4 regions of the Pantoea sp. BRR-3P genome follow, and region 3 is predicted to be linked to each of the others. Evidence: riboswitches for the same ligand, from Rfam matches in the RefSeq annotation. Region 3 holds a riboswitch; each other region holds the start of a gene.
What was found. Region 3 has a riboswitch for thiamine pyrophosphate ahead of AAGR08_RS22230 (long-chain fatty acid--CoA ligase). Riboswitches for the same ligand answer to the same signal wherever they lie in the genome.

Region 1 (3,513 bases), 260 kb from region 3:
TATTGCGTGGTCGCTGGCAGCATGGATGGTGGTGTCTATCGCCACCGGCTTTGTTACCAACCATTATCAGCTGCTGGCGCTGCGTTTCGTGCTGGGTATCTCGGAAGGTGGCATGTTACCGGTGGTGTTAACCATGGTCAGCAATTGGTTTCCAGAAAAGGAACTGGGACGCGCTAATGCTTTTGTAATGATGTTTGCGCCGTTGGGCGGCATGTTTACCGCACCGATATCCGGCTACATCATTAACGTGCTGGACTGGCGCTGGTTGTTCATTATTGAAGGTCTGCTTTCTGCCGCTGTGCTGCTGGTGTGGTGGCTGGTAATCGCCGATCGTCCCGAAGAGGCGCGCTGGTTACCCGCACGTGAAAAGGCGTATTTGCTGCGCGAACTGGCGCGTGAAAAGGCGCAACATCGCCAAAAAGCACCGCTTAGTAAAGCCCCGTTAAAAGCGGTGTTCCGTAATTCAGGTTTGATGAAGCTCGTGGCGCTTAACTTCTTCTACCAAACTGGCGATTACGGTTACACGCTGTGGCTGCCGAGTATCCTGAAAAATCTCACCGGCACTAACATGGCGGGCGTCGGCCTGCTGGCCGCCATTCCGTTTGTGGCGACAGTGCTCGGTATCTATGCGATTTCCTGGCTGAGCGATCGCACCGGTAAGCGACGTTTGTGGGTAATGGTCTCGCTGTTCTGCTTCGCTGCTGCCTTGCTGGCTTCGGTGGTGCTGCATGAGAACGTGGTTGCCGCCTATATCGCGCTGGTGGTATGCGGCTTCTTCCTGAAAGCAGCGACCAGTCCGTTCTGGTCTATTCCCGGACGTATCGCTGCGCCGGAAGTGGCGGGTAGCGCACGCGGCGTGATTAATGGGCTTGGCAATCTGGGGGGATTCTGTGGGCCGTACTTAGTTGGCATCATGACGCTGCTCTATAGCCAAAACGTGGCAATCTGCTGGCTGGCGGGTTCGCTGGTGATTGCGGGGATCTTTACGCTGTTGTTGCCAAAAGAGTGTGATATTAACCCTTCAGAACCGCGCAGACATATGAAGGACGATCGTTTGATGAGTGCCAAATAGTGAAGCTGGCAAGGTTGGCACTATTCTGAATATGAACAATAGAAAGTCAGAATAAATAAAAAGGGAATGCCTGATAAGGTGTTCCCTTTTTAACGTTTCAATCAATCGACAGATTATGAATAGCCAGCACAGCACGTGCGGCTTCTTTGCCTTTCTTGATGAAATGCTCGGTGTAGAAGTTTTCGATGACGTCTACCGGTTGGAAGTTATGCGGCGTCAATGAAACGGAAAACACCGGTACGTTAGTGGTGAGCTGCACATTCATCAGGCCATCAACCACCGCTGCTGCAACGAAATCATGGCGATAGATACCGCCATCCACCACCAGCGCCGCGCAGACAATCGCATCGTATTTGCCGGTTTCAGCCAGACGCTTAGCCAACAGCGGCATTTCAAATGCGCCAGGCACTTCCAGCACTTTTAATTCCGCGGCAATAGATTGATCGGCTAATTCTTTTTCGAAACCTACCAGGGCATTATGGACAATTTCTTTGTGCCATCCGGCTTTAATAAATGCAATTTTAATAGTGTTCATGGTTATTTCGACATCACCTGTAATTTGTTCTTGCGCATAAAATAATGTGTTTGTATATCATACGTAACATTTTTAATCTACCAGCTCGAATTATGACGGGTTTGAGTATGGAGAAAACAATTTAACCACACCCTTTATACAGTTATTCCGCGCTTGACGGCGACCATCGCCTGCAATACAAATAGACGCGTCGGGGGAGTCTCGCCACAGAGACTGAGAGGCTAATAGCGCACTGCGCGGCTTAGCGACCCTTTGAACCTGACCCAGTTGATACTGGCGTAGGAAGACTGACAGTCTGTTAGCTTGGCTGTCTGGCGCTAAGGCAAGCTCGATCGTGGCGCCATTTCCCTTCACCTGTATCTGCGGGTCTCAGTAAACACTGAGAGGCCGATGTGAATTTTCCCTTTTTGAACATCATGGAACCTGCGCTGTGAGCCGCTGGAGCGTGCTAGGCTGCGGCGTGGCCGGCTTGTGCGTGGCAACATTATTGGCGGAGCGCGGCGAAGACGTTGAGGTGATCGACGATGCATCGCGGCGCCCGGCATCGTGGTATGCCGGCGGCATGCTGGCGCCCTGGTGTGAAGCCGAAAGCGCGCCGCGTGAGGTGATAACCCTTGGACAGCACGCCGCCGCGTGGTGGCAACAGCGCGTCAGCAGCGTTGCACATCAGGGAACGCTGGTGGTGGCGCCGCCGCGCGACAGCCAGGAACTTAACCGCTTTGCCCGCATGACCGAGCAGCATCAATGGGTTGAACCTGGTGCGATTGAACCGGCGCTGGAAGGGCGCTTTGCGCGCGGTCTGTTTTTCGCTCAGGAAGCGCACCTCGACCCGCGCCTGGCGCTGCAGGAAATGCGTGAGAAGCTGATTGCGCGCGGCGTAGCCTTCAACTCGCATGCGCCGAGCGGTCAGATTATCGATTGCCGTGGCATTCATGCCGCGCCCGAATTGCCGCGCCTGCGCGCCGTGCGCGGCGAGATGCTGATTCTGCACAGCGATGAGGTGCAGTTCTCCCGTCCGATTCGCCTGCTACATCCGCGTTTTCCCTGCTATCTGGTGCCGCGTCGCGGCGGGCATTTTATGCTCGGCGCTACCATGATTGAGAGCGATGACGCCAGCCCAATCAGTGCCCGCGCCATGATGGAGTTACTCAGTGCCGCTTACGCCATTCATCCGGCGCTGGCGGAGGCACGGGTAATTGAGAGCGGCAGCGGGCTGCGTCCGGCCTATCCGGCCAATCTGCCGGAAATTCACTATCAAAATCACACCTTCTATCTCAACGGCATGTATCGCCACGGTTTTCTGCTGGCACCGATGCTGGCTGAACAGCTGATGCAGCGCCTATCTGGAGAGCAATCTTATGATTATTCAGCTTAACGGGCGCGCTATCAGCACCGAAGCAAAAAGCCTGAGCGAACTGCTGATCGAGCAGCAAATTGATGTGGCCTGCGTCGCCACCGCCTTTAATGGCACGTTTGTGCCCAAAAGCCACTACGACACGCAGCTGCTGGATGAAGGTTGCCAGCTCGAAGTCTTGTCACCGATGCAGGGAGGCTAAACGATGTTTTACGATGTTGACCCACAATCGCGCTTCCTGCTCGGCACCGCCGGATATCCTTCGCCTGCCATTTTGCAGCAGGCGATTGCGGCATCTGGTACTGAAATCATCACCGTTAGCCTGCGGCGTGAAGGTGCTGCGGGCGCGGCATTTCGTGAACTGCTGACCGGACTCAACATCCGCGTGTTACCGAATACCGCCGGCTGTCACACGGTGAAAGAGGCGGTCACCACCGCGCATATGGCGCGAGAATTGTTTAATACCGCGTGGATCAAACTGGAAGTGATTGGCCACGCTGACACGCTGCAGCCCGATCCGTTCGCGCTGGTGGAAGCGGCGCGCATTCTCAG
Region 2 (3,513 bases), on a different replicon from region 3:
CACTTCACGCGCCACCGCTTGTTCTAAGGTTTCGCCCACTTCGACGAAGCCCGCCAGCACGGTGTAAATGTTGTTGCGATGACGGGCATGATTGGCAAGCAGAATCTCATCGCCACGGCGAATGGCCACAATAATGCACGGCGCAATTTGCGGGTAATAGCGCTCGCGGCAGTGATGACACAGACAAGCGAACTCGCGCTTGCTGATATGCATCTCATGGCCGCAATAGCCGCACCAGCGATGCGATCGATAGAACTCCGCCAGCTGCACGCCGCGCCCGGCGATCTGGAACAGACCGACATCTTGATCAATCAGTTGGCGGACCGAGCCCATGCTGTCTGGACGCGCTTCCCGCACGAGCCAGACGTTTTCGCCCTGCCATTCGCCAATCAAAATGCCGTGGCTGCCACTGAGTCCAAACTCGGTGGATAAGCCATGCGGCAGTTCGCCCTGCGGTAACCAAAGTTTTTGCTCATGGCTGACAATCCACCATCCAGCGTCTAAGCTTGAGATCTCACGTTGCATCTTAATCGTTGTCCTTAGCGTTAAACCGCACGCTGAAACTCTAATATTAAGTGTGTAATAAACAACTATAACCTACCTGGAGCCCCATATGCTTAACCAGTTAGATGACCTGACAAAGCGTGTCGGCGGCGGAAATGAATTGGTTGATTCATGGTTGCGCGCCCGTCGACAGCTGCTTGTCACGTACTACGAGCTTATTGGTCTGAAGCCACAAAAAGATGCGTTAACCGCGCTGGATGAACAAGCGCTGGATGCATTTTGCCACAATCTGGTGGATTACCTTTCTACCGGTCATTTTAGCGTGTATGAACACATTATTAGTGAGATGCAGGGTGATAATCCCTTAATGGCTGCCGCGCAAATTTATCCGGCACTTGAGGCGAACACTGACCGCATCATGCAGCTCTACGACAGTCATTTGCAGCAAGCGATTAACGACGATAACTGTGTCGATTTTCAGCAGGCGCTGTCCGAAGTCGGCGAAGTGCTGGAATCGCGCTTCACGCTGGAAGATAAGCTGGTACAACTCGCCTGGGATAACCAGCTGGCGCATCTACCGGTTGCCAATGACAGCGTCATCGCCCGCCCGGCCTGAATGCCCGCAGTTGTAAAAAACTTGTTATTCGAGAAAAGCCCTCTTATGCTAAATGGGCTTTTTTTATGAGCCTCTTCCAGAAAAATGAAGAGTCAGGTTTTGCGATATAAGCGTAGCGTGCGCAGCCAGTTTGCATTCGGATAGCGCGCAGGGACCGGAGCGTACACGAAGTATGTGACGGTCACGAGCACTGCCCAGGTGCAAAATGGCAAGCAAAGTAGCTTATATCGTAAAACCCAACACCTTGTCGGAGTGCCCTTAGGGGCTGAGACCGTTAATTCGGGATCCGCGGAACCTGATCAGGTTAGTACCTGCGAAGGGAACAAGAGTAGATATCATCAGCACGATGTCGGCTTATGCCGTTATCGTATCTGTTACTCCTTCCGAACTCTGGACAAGCAACTTCCAACTTTTATAGGAAATTTGCTATGTCTGCTAAAACCTCTCGTCGTGAACAACGTGCTCAGGCGCAAGAATTTATCGATTCCCTCCAGGGAGCCGCTTTTCCGAACTCAAAACGCATCTGGATCACCGGCAGCCGCGCGGATATTCGCGTGCCCATGCGTGAGATTCAACTGAGCCCAACGCACACCGGCGGCAGTAAAGACGATCCGCAGTATGAGCCGAATGAACCGGTGCCGGTATACGACACGGCCGGTGCTTATGGCGATCCTGAAGCCACGATCAATGTGCATCAGGGGCTCACCAGGCTGCGCACCAACTGGATCGAAGCGCGCGGCGACAGCGAAACCATTCACCAGCTGAGTTCCAGTTACACCCAACAGCGTCTGGCAGATGAAGGCCTGGATCATTTGCGTTTTGAGCATCTGCCACAGCCGCGCCGCGCCAAAGTGGGTCGCTGCGTTACCCAACTGCACTATGCACGTCAGGGTATCATCACGCCGGAGATGGAGTTTATTGCGCTGCGTGAAAACATGGGCCGCGAGCGTATTCGTGGTGAAGTGCTGCTACAGCAGCATCCCGGTCACAGCTTTGGCGCCAACCTGCCGGAAAATATCACCGCAGAGTTTGTCCGTCAGGAAGTGGCCAGCGGCCGCGCCATCATCCCTGCTAACATCAACCATCCCGAATCCGAACCGATGATCATTGGTCGCAACTTTCTGGTGAAGGTGAATGCCAATATCGGCAACTCGGCGGTCAGTTCTTCGATTGAAGAAGAAGTGGAGAAACTGGTGTGGTCAACGCGCTGGGGGGCAGATACCGTGATGGATCTCTCTACCGGACGTTATATCCATGAAACGCGCGAATGGATTCTGCGTAACAGCCCGGTGCCGATTGGTACGGTGCCGATTTATCAGGCGCTGGAAAAGGTGAACGGTATTGCCGAAGACCTCAACTGGGAAATATTCCGCGACACGCTACTGGAACAGGCGGAGCAAGGCGTCGATTACTTCACTATCCACGCTGGCGTGCTGTTGCGCTATGTACCCATGACGGCTAAACGGCTCACCGGCATTGTGTCACGCGGCGGATCAATCATGGCGAAATGGTGCCTGTCGCACCATACCGAAAGCTTCCTGTATCTGCACTTCCGCGAGATTTGTGAGATCTGTGCTGCCTACGATGTGGCATTATCTTTGGGCGACGGCCTGCGTCCGGGCTCAATTCAGGATGCCAACGACGAGGCGCAATTTGCCGAGCTGCATACGCTGGGCGAACTGACGAAAATTGCCTGGGAATATGATGTGCAGGTGATGATTGAAGGTCCGGGCCATGTGCCGATGCAGATGATTCGCCGCAATATGACCGAGCAGCTGGAGCACTGCCACGAAGCCCCTTTTTATACGCTCGGTCCACTCACTACCGATATCGCACCGGGCTACGATCACTTCACTTCCGGCATCGGCGCGGCAATGATTGGCTGGTTTGGCTGCGCCATGCTGTGTTACGTGACGCCTAAAGAGCACCTCGGTTTACCGCATAAAGAGGATGTGAAGCAGGGGCTGATCACCTACAAGATCGCCGCGCACGCTGCGGATCTGGCGAAAGGCCATCCGGGCGCGCAGATTCGCGATAATGCGATGTCCAAAGCACGTTTTGAATTCCGCTGGGAAGATCAGTTCAACCTGGCACTTGATCCGCATACCGCTCGCGCCTACCACGACGAAACCTTGCCGCAAGAATCGGGAAAAGTGGCGCACTTCTGCTCGATGTGCGGCCCCAAATTCTGCTCGATGAAAATTACCCAGGAAGTCCGCGAATTTGCCGCCCGTCAACAGGTTGAAGCTCAGACCATAGAGGTGGGCATGGCGCAAATGTCGGATGCCTTCCGCAATCGTGGCGGCGAGTTGTATCACGCTGCCGATACCCTAAAAGAGGAAAAAGTATGACCGACGCCTTTCCTGCCACCGCCCCAAAACTGGGGCTGTATC
Region 3 (3,513 bases):
ATCTTCTGGAAGAATTCCCGGAGAACTATTTCACTTATAATAATAACGAGTGCTGCTTAACCATAACATTAGGTCAGTATGATAGCAGGGTTTTTGATTTGCTAACGTTACGCAGTAAAGGCTGTATAGTTAATCCTTTCAAAATTAAGTTCCCGGAAAAAAGTGATGGAGAGTTTTCAATTATCAGGATTATGTCTTCGATATACAGCAAAATAGAAACTAACCTTGAGTATGGTAGAATAAAATTCCTCATATTAATTGATGAAATAGATCGGCATTTACACCCCGAATGGAACAGAACGTTTCTTAGTCGACTGCTTTCGGTATTACATAAGTATAAAGATACGGCAGAATTTCAAATAATAATGACAACGCATTCACCGTATCTTATTAGCGATTTGCCGAAAGAGAACATCCTGAGAATCTCTCGAGTGAGTGATAGCCTGTCCGTTTCTCACTCTAACTTTGGTTTCGGCAGTAACATCTATGACATCATTAATGATAGCTTTTTTTTAGATTCGCCCATTGGAGAATTTGCTAATACGAAAATAGCAGGGTTAATTGCTTTCATTAGGGGTGAGAACACCGCGGAATATACTGTAAGTAGTGCCAGGAATGTAATTGACTTAATCGGTGATCCATTAATAAAAAACAGACTTTTACAAATGTTTCATTCTAGATTTGGCGAAAATGAAAGCACTTTAGCCGAGATTGAAAAACTTGAAAAACGTATTGCACAATTAAAAAAGGAGCTTTGAAATGATCAATCTCGCTAGTACGCCATTTGATGATGAAAGTTTCGTTAAGAATTACATCGATCTCATTTCAAAAAAAATGACCTTACCTGCCAGCAAGCGGTTAACCATTAAACATAAATTAATTACTCTGCCAAATAATGTGTCGCTAGACAATGATTTTATCGAAGTTATCCTGACTAACCCTTTTGACAACAATAATCTTAAAGGGTTGAAAGGAGAATTATTTATCTCCGGGTATTTATTGTTGAAAGATTTTTTAATCAAAGGGAAAGCGTATTTTGATTATGTTAAACGCCACTCTCTTGTGAATGTAAAGAATCATGAAATGAAGGGCATTTACCGTGACCTCAGAGATAACAGTATTACTCCGCTGATTGGGCTGGTAAACGCAAATCTTATCGACAATGCCAAAAAAAGCAATGAAAAGTACTGGGCGTTTTATGATCTGATTCTTAAAGAATTAAAATTAATTAACGTTAATTTCAAGGAGGTATTTGATTATTCTTTTATTGATAAAGAAACGAGGTATAATATTATTCAAAAAATAAATGTCCCAATCTGTCCTTATTGTAATAGGCAGTACATCGAGACTTACAAAAAAGACAAACAAGGCGAAGCCATCGCGCAATTGGATCATTTTTATAATAAATCAGTATTTTCTTTATTCTCCTTGACGTTAGCTAATTTCATTCCTTCTTGTGCATACTGCAATACGATCTTGAAAAGAGATTTTCTTTTTCCCTATAAGTATCCTTACGTTGATGAAAGTAATGATGATGTCATCTTCCTCATCAACACAGAGAGTGTTAAAACTGTTTATCATCCAAGTGACATATCTATTTCATTAAATAAAGCCAATTCTTATTATCACCAACTTTCATTCTTCAATGCGGCCGAAATATATGAAAACCATAAGCAGGATGTTGCTAACCTGCTCACGAAGTCAAACTTATACAATCAAAATTATAAGAAATCGTTGGAGGGGATTTTAAAGGAAACGATCACCGATAGTCAGTTGAGGGTAATGCTTTTTAACACCACCATTGAAGACGGTGTTATATCGGCCACGCCACTCGCAAAGTTAACAAAGGACATTTTATTTTCAAAGGACATATTTTAGCGCCACTGGCGGTATGTACTTTTCTTGTCGAGGAGATCATCTTTTGATTACCTTAGCTGGCTATCTTTACTGCCTCGACGGTTGTAACCGCCGATCGCCGCCTGTTTTTTATCAATGTTACTCTGACAATTTACACAGTAACGCACGCCCTTTAACGCCGCACGGCGCGCTTCCGGGATGGGAGCGCCGCACTCATCGCAAAACTCGGCACTTTCACCGTGTCCGAGATGACTGCGCGCCCGTGCCACTGCATCATCTACCGTGGCATCAATTTGTTTGTTTACTGCACCATCATCAGACCAACCGCCCGCCATATTTCACCTCTTACGCAAAGCCATAAACAAAGTATAAGGCAACATGCAATAAATGCCGGTCAGGCAAAGATGCCGTGCAACATCAGCCGTCTTTTTACTCCTATTGACACATCATCAGGCGCCATCCTAGACTGCGGCTTGTTCCAAGGGGTGCCCTGTTAGGGGGCTGAGATTCTACCGGCTGGTGTTTTTTACTGGCATCGTAGTGACCCTCCGAACCTGATCCGGCTAATACCGGCGTAGGGATGCGGAACCGCAGGGCTTGCACGCCCTGATTCCATCTTTGTGCTTTGTAGCGGACAGTTCGCGCTCTTCGGGTGATGCCGGGGAGTTTTAATGCAATCGCAAAGGTGGCTACGAACATGACCGAATCGGCAATAATCTCAACGTTGCTGGCTTTCCTCCAGCGCAGCGACAGCTCGGATGACGATTTCAACCAGCTGGCCCTCGAAATCTTCGCCTATCAATTCGCCCACAACCAACCCTATCGCCGCTTCGCCATCCAGCGCGGACGCACGCCGCTGACGGTGCAACACTGGCGCAATATTCCGGCGATTCCGATTACCGCTTTCAAAGACTTTACCCTGAGCTGTGGCCCCATCGAAGCGATGCAGACTGTTTTTATGACCAGCGGCACCACCGGTACAGTCAAAGGTCGCAGCTACCATCCAACGCTGGACGTTTGGCAATGTTCGATGATGCTGAATTTCCGCCAGCGCTTTATGGCAGGCGTCGATCGCATTCGTATGGGGATTCTGTTTCCGGATACCGTCGCGATGCCAAACTCCTCGCTGGCGACATACCTGGCGCTGGCGGTACAGGCCTTTGGTACACCCGCAAGTGAAGTGATGGTGGGTGAACACGGCCTCGACGTGGAACGCGTATTCGCCGCGCTTGAGCAGGCTGAAAACAGCGGTGAACCCTATGCGCTGCTGGGTGCCAGCTACAGCTTTGTACCGCTGCTGGACGAAATGCAGCGCCAGCAGCGTCGTTTCTCCCTTCCCGCCGGCAGCCGTATTCTTGACACCGGCGGATTTAAAGGCCAATCCCGCGAGGTTGCCGCAGAGGCATTTTACACATCGCTTGCCAATGCCTTTGGCATTCCACGCGCGCAGTGCATCAACATGTACGGCATGACGGAAATCAGCACGCAATTTTATGACGAGGGCAATGAAATCTGCCCGCCGGTCAAATCCGGCCCGCACTGGATCCGCACGCGTGTGGTGAACCCATTAACCGGCGACGACATGCCCGATGGCGAAGTTGGCGTGCTGGTACATCACGATCTGGCGCATTTCAATTCCGTTTCCGCTTTGCTGAC
Region 4 (3,513 bases), on a different replicon from region 3:
GCGGTATTTCTGAATGGCAAAGAGTTCGGTCAGGGCCGTCTGAGCCTGGCGGAAATCGTCGGTAAAGTGGACACCAACGCCGATAAACGCGCGGCGGAAGAGCTGAACAAACGTGATGCCTATGAAGTGTTGATCGTCGGCAGCGGCCCGGCGGGCGCGGCAGCGGCCATCTACTCGGCACGTAAAGGTATTCGTACTGGCCTGATGGGCGAACGCTTTGGTGGCCAGGTGCTGGACACCGTCGACATTGAAAACTACATCTCCGTGCCGAAAACCGAAGGCGCCAAGCTGGCCGGTTCATTGCGCGCTCACGTTGATGATTACGATGTGGATGTGATTGATACCCAGAGCGCCATTAAGCTGATTCCTGCGGCGAAAGAGGGCGGTCTGCACGCGATTGAAACCGCATCCGGCGCGGTACTGAAATCTCGCAGCATCATCATTGCCACCGGGGCGCGCTGGCGCAACATGGGCGTGCCGGGCGAAGAGCAGTATCGCACCAAGGGCGTCACCTATTGCCCGCACTGCGACGGTCCGCTGTTTAAAGGTAAACGCACGGCGGTGATCGGCGGCGGTAACTCAGGCGTTGAAGCGGCGATCGATCTGGCCGGTATTGTTGAGCACGTTACGCTGCTGGAATTTGCCAGCGAAATGCGCGCCGATAAAGTGCTGCAAGACAAACTGCGCAGCCTGAAAAACGTCGACGTGATCCTGAATGCGCAGACCACGGAAGTGAAAGGTGACGGTAGTAAGGTTACCAGCCTGACCTACATCGATCGTAATAACCAAACCAGCCACGAAATCGCGCTGAGCGGCATCTTCGTGCAAATTGGCCTGCTGCCAAACACCACTTGGCTAGAAGGTGCGGTTGAGCGCACTAAAATGGGCGAAATCATTATTGATGCCAAGTGCGAAACCAGCCTGAAAGGCGTATTCGCCGCCGGCGACTGCACCACGGTGCCATATAAGCAGATCATCATCGCCAGCGGTGAAGGTGCGAAAGCCTCACTCAGCGCCTTTGATTATCTGATTCGTACTAAACCGGCTGAATAATTTTTGCGATAGCCACGCAATAGCCCTGCAACCTGTGTTGCGGGGCTTTTTTTTATCTTTATACGTCCTTAGCCTAACCAGCGTTTTGCTTCGGCATCGCTGATATCGCGGTAATAGACTTTATGCAGTCGTTCACCGCAGCTTTTGCATTGTGCTTCTACATGAGTAGAGAAATAGTGGCGACCCGCTGGCGAAATTGCACCTTTACGGGATATTTGGACGTTGCGCCATCGATGTGCATGCGGAATAAAGCTGAAGAATTTTAATTTCATTATCGCTACCGGATTGGGGTGGGCGGTGTCTGTCTTTAAATCCGGGATGCCATTAGGCCGATTTTCACGCGAGATGGGCTTGATATTTATCAAGCGTTATTCAGACAGGTCTCGATTTTAAGGTGGTGCGGCGTGGAACGTCCTCGTTCGCCCACGATGAATGAACGAGGCATCCACTGATTTACAAGCTCCGATGCTGCCATTATCCTGTCTGCGGCATGAAGCAATACATTCATGCTATGACTCGGGGTGCCCCTGTAACACAGGGCTGAGATACACCCGCTGACCTGATCTGGATAATGCCAGCGTAGGGAAGTCAGATGCCTGACCGCATTCGCCTTCTTGATCGCCGGTTGGGAGCTTTATGACACAGCCTAACCTTCTCTCCACTGCGCAACTCGCGCAATCCTTGCTCCTCCTGCGACAGCAAGCGCCACTGGTGCACTGTATGACCAACGACGTGGTGCAAACCTTTACCGCAAATGTATTGCTGGCGCTGCACGCTTCTCCGGCGATGGTGATTGATGCTGAAGAGGCCGCGCAGTTTGCCGGGTTTGCCGATGCGTTATTGATAAACGTCGGCACGCTAACGCGCGATCGTCGAGACGCGATGTTAGCGGCGGTGCAGGCCGCGCAAAAAGCCGGCACGCCGTGGACGCTGGATCCGGTTGCGGTCGGCGCATTAACGCTGCGCACCGAATTCTGCCAGCAGCTGCTTAGTCTGCATCCGGCGGCGATTCGTGGTAACGCCTCAGAAATTCTCGCCCTGGCTAATCAGGCAACGGGCGGTCGTGGCGTGGATAGTCTGCATCAGGCCGATGCCGCGCTGAGCGCTGCGCAACAGCTGGCGCGTGACTATGACACTGTCGTCGCCGTAACCGGCGAAGTGGATTACGTTACCGATGGCACTCAAACGTTGGCGATCCCCGGCGGGAGTCCGCTGATGACGCGGGTGGTCGGCACCGGTTGCGCGTTGTCGGCGGTGGTGGCGGCTTTCACCAGCTTACCGGGCGAGCGTCTGCTGCATGTGGCCGCTGCCTGTCGTGTGATGTCGCTAGCCGGTGAAATCACGGCGCGTCAAGTCGAGGGGCCGGGCAGTTTTGCGTCGGCTTTTCTTGATGCGCTCTGGACGCTGGAGATGACAGTATGAAACGCATCAACGCATTAACCATCGCCGGTACCGATCCAAGTGGCGGCGCCGGTATCCAGGCCGATTTGAAAGCCTTCTCCGCGCTGGGCGCGTATGGCACCAGCGTCATCACTGCGCTGGTGGCGCAGAATACCTGCGGCGTGCAGTCGGTTTATCGTATCGAACCCGATTTTGTTGCCGCGCAGCTCGATTCGGTGCTGGACGATGTGCGCATTGATAGCGCAAAGATCGGCATGTTGGCAGAAACGGCGATCGTTGAAGTGGTGGCCGAGCGGCTGAAACGCGCCAGCCTGCCGTTTGTGGTGCTGGATACGGTAATGATTGCCAAAAGTGGCGATGCGCTGCTGTCGCCGGATGCGGTAGCCAGCGTACGCGAACTGCTGCTGCCGCAGGTCTCGCTGATCACGCCGAACCTGCCGGAAGCCGCAGCACTGTTGGGGCGCGCTATGGCGCAGGATGAAAAAACCATGCTGCAGCAGGGCGATGCGCTGCTGGATCTTGGCTGTGAGGCGGTGCTGATGAAAGGGGGACATCTTAGTGATGCCGAGAGCCCGGATTGGCTGATCACCCGCGCGGGACGCCAGCGTTTTACCGCGCCGCGCGTCAATACCCAACACACGCACGGCACCGGTTGTTCACTCTCAGCGGCGCTGGCCGCACTGCGGCCACGGCATAATGATTGGGCGGCGACGGTGGCTGAAGCCAAAGCCTGGCTGCAGCAGGCGCTGCTGCATGCCGATTCGCTGGAAGTGGGCAAAGGCATTGGGCCAGTGCACCATTTCCATCAGTGGTGGTAGGGCGTAACGCCAGATTGCCGCTTTTTCACTGCGAATCCGTCTGAAAAATGGAGTCAGCAATTTGCCAGCCTGCGGCATTCCGGTCCAGGCTGTTGGGGGGAAATCGACAGGTGTCGGTTCCAATCCAGCCATTTATCAGGAGCGAACATGACGGACATCGTACAGTTATTGGGCAAAGAGGCGGATAGCCTTCTTCAACATCGCTGCATGACCATTCCAGCGGACAGCCTCTATTTACCCG

Region 1: it holds a riboswitch for thiamine pyrophosphate, as region 3 does, so the genes downstream of both, AAGR08_RS20200 (FAD-dependent oxidoreductase) here and AAGR08_RS22230 (long-chain fatty acid--CoA ligase) in region 3, are expected to answer to the same signal.
Region 2: it holds a riboswitch for thiamine pyrophosphate, as region 3 does, so the genes downstream of both, thiC (phosphomethylpyrimidine synthase ThiC) here and AAGR08_RS22230 (long-chain fatty acid--CoA ligase) in region 3, are expected to answer to the same signal.
Region 4: it holds a riboswitch for thiamine pyrophosphate, as region 3 does, so the genes downstream of both, thiM (hydroxyethylthiazole kinase) here and AAGR08_RS22230 (long-chain fatty acid--CoA ligase) in region 3, are expected to answer to the same signal.

The regions. Positions count from the first base shown of each region.
Region 1 covers NZ_CP155067.1:122,672-126,184, forward strand. Annotated here, with positions in the region: gene AAGR08_RS20190 (MFS transporter) at 1-1,072, shown strand, start outside; gene AAGR08_RS20195 (6,7-dimethyl-8-ribityllumazine synthase) at 1,170-1,607, opposite strand; TPP riboswitch at 1,790-1,909, shown strand; gene AAGR08_RS20200 (FAD-dependent oxidoreductase) at 2,038-2,982, shown strand; gene thiS (sulfur carrier protein ThiS) at 2,966-3,163, shown strand; gene AAGR08_RS20210 (thiazole synthase) at 3,167-3,513, shown strand, end outside.
Region 2 covers NZ_CP155066.1:3,789,477-3,792,989, forward strand. Annotated here, with positions in the region: gene nudC (NAD(+) diphosphatase) at 1-525, opposite strand, end outside; gene rsd (sigma D regulator) at 614-1,120, shown strand; TPP riboswitch at 1,359-1,459, shown strand; gene thiC (phosphomethylpyrimidine synthase ThiC) at 1,549-3,471, shown strand; gene thiE (thiamine phosphate synthase) at 3,468-3,513, shown strand, end outside.
Region 3 covers NZ_CP155067.1:590,490-594,002, reverse strand. Annotated here, with positions in the region: gene AAGR08_RS22245 (AAA family ATPase) at 1-758, shown strand, start outside; gene AAGR08_RS22240 (hypothetical protein) at 760-1,878, shown strand; gene AAGR08_RS22235 (DksA/TraR family C4-type zinc finger protein) at 1,926-2,192, opposite strand; TPP riboswitch at 2,329-2,455, shown strand; gene AAGR08_RS22230 (long-chain fatty acid--CoA ligase) at 2,555-3,513, shown strand, end outside.
Region 4 covers NZ_CP155066.1:1,254,903-1,258,415, forward strand. Annotated here, with positions in the region: gene ahpF (alkyl hydroperoxide reductase subunit F) at 1-1,053, shown strand, start outside; gene AAGR08_RS05745 (hypothetical protein) at 1,122-1,325, opposite strand; TPP riboswitch at 1,561-1,656, shown strand; gene thiM (hydroxyethylthiazole kinase) at 1,690-2,475, shown strand; gene thiD (bifunctional hydroxymethylpyrimidine kinase/phosphomethylpyrimidine kinase) at 2,472-3,272, shown strand; gene fbaB (class I fructose-bisphosphate aldolase) at 3,420-3,513, shown strand, end outside.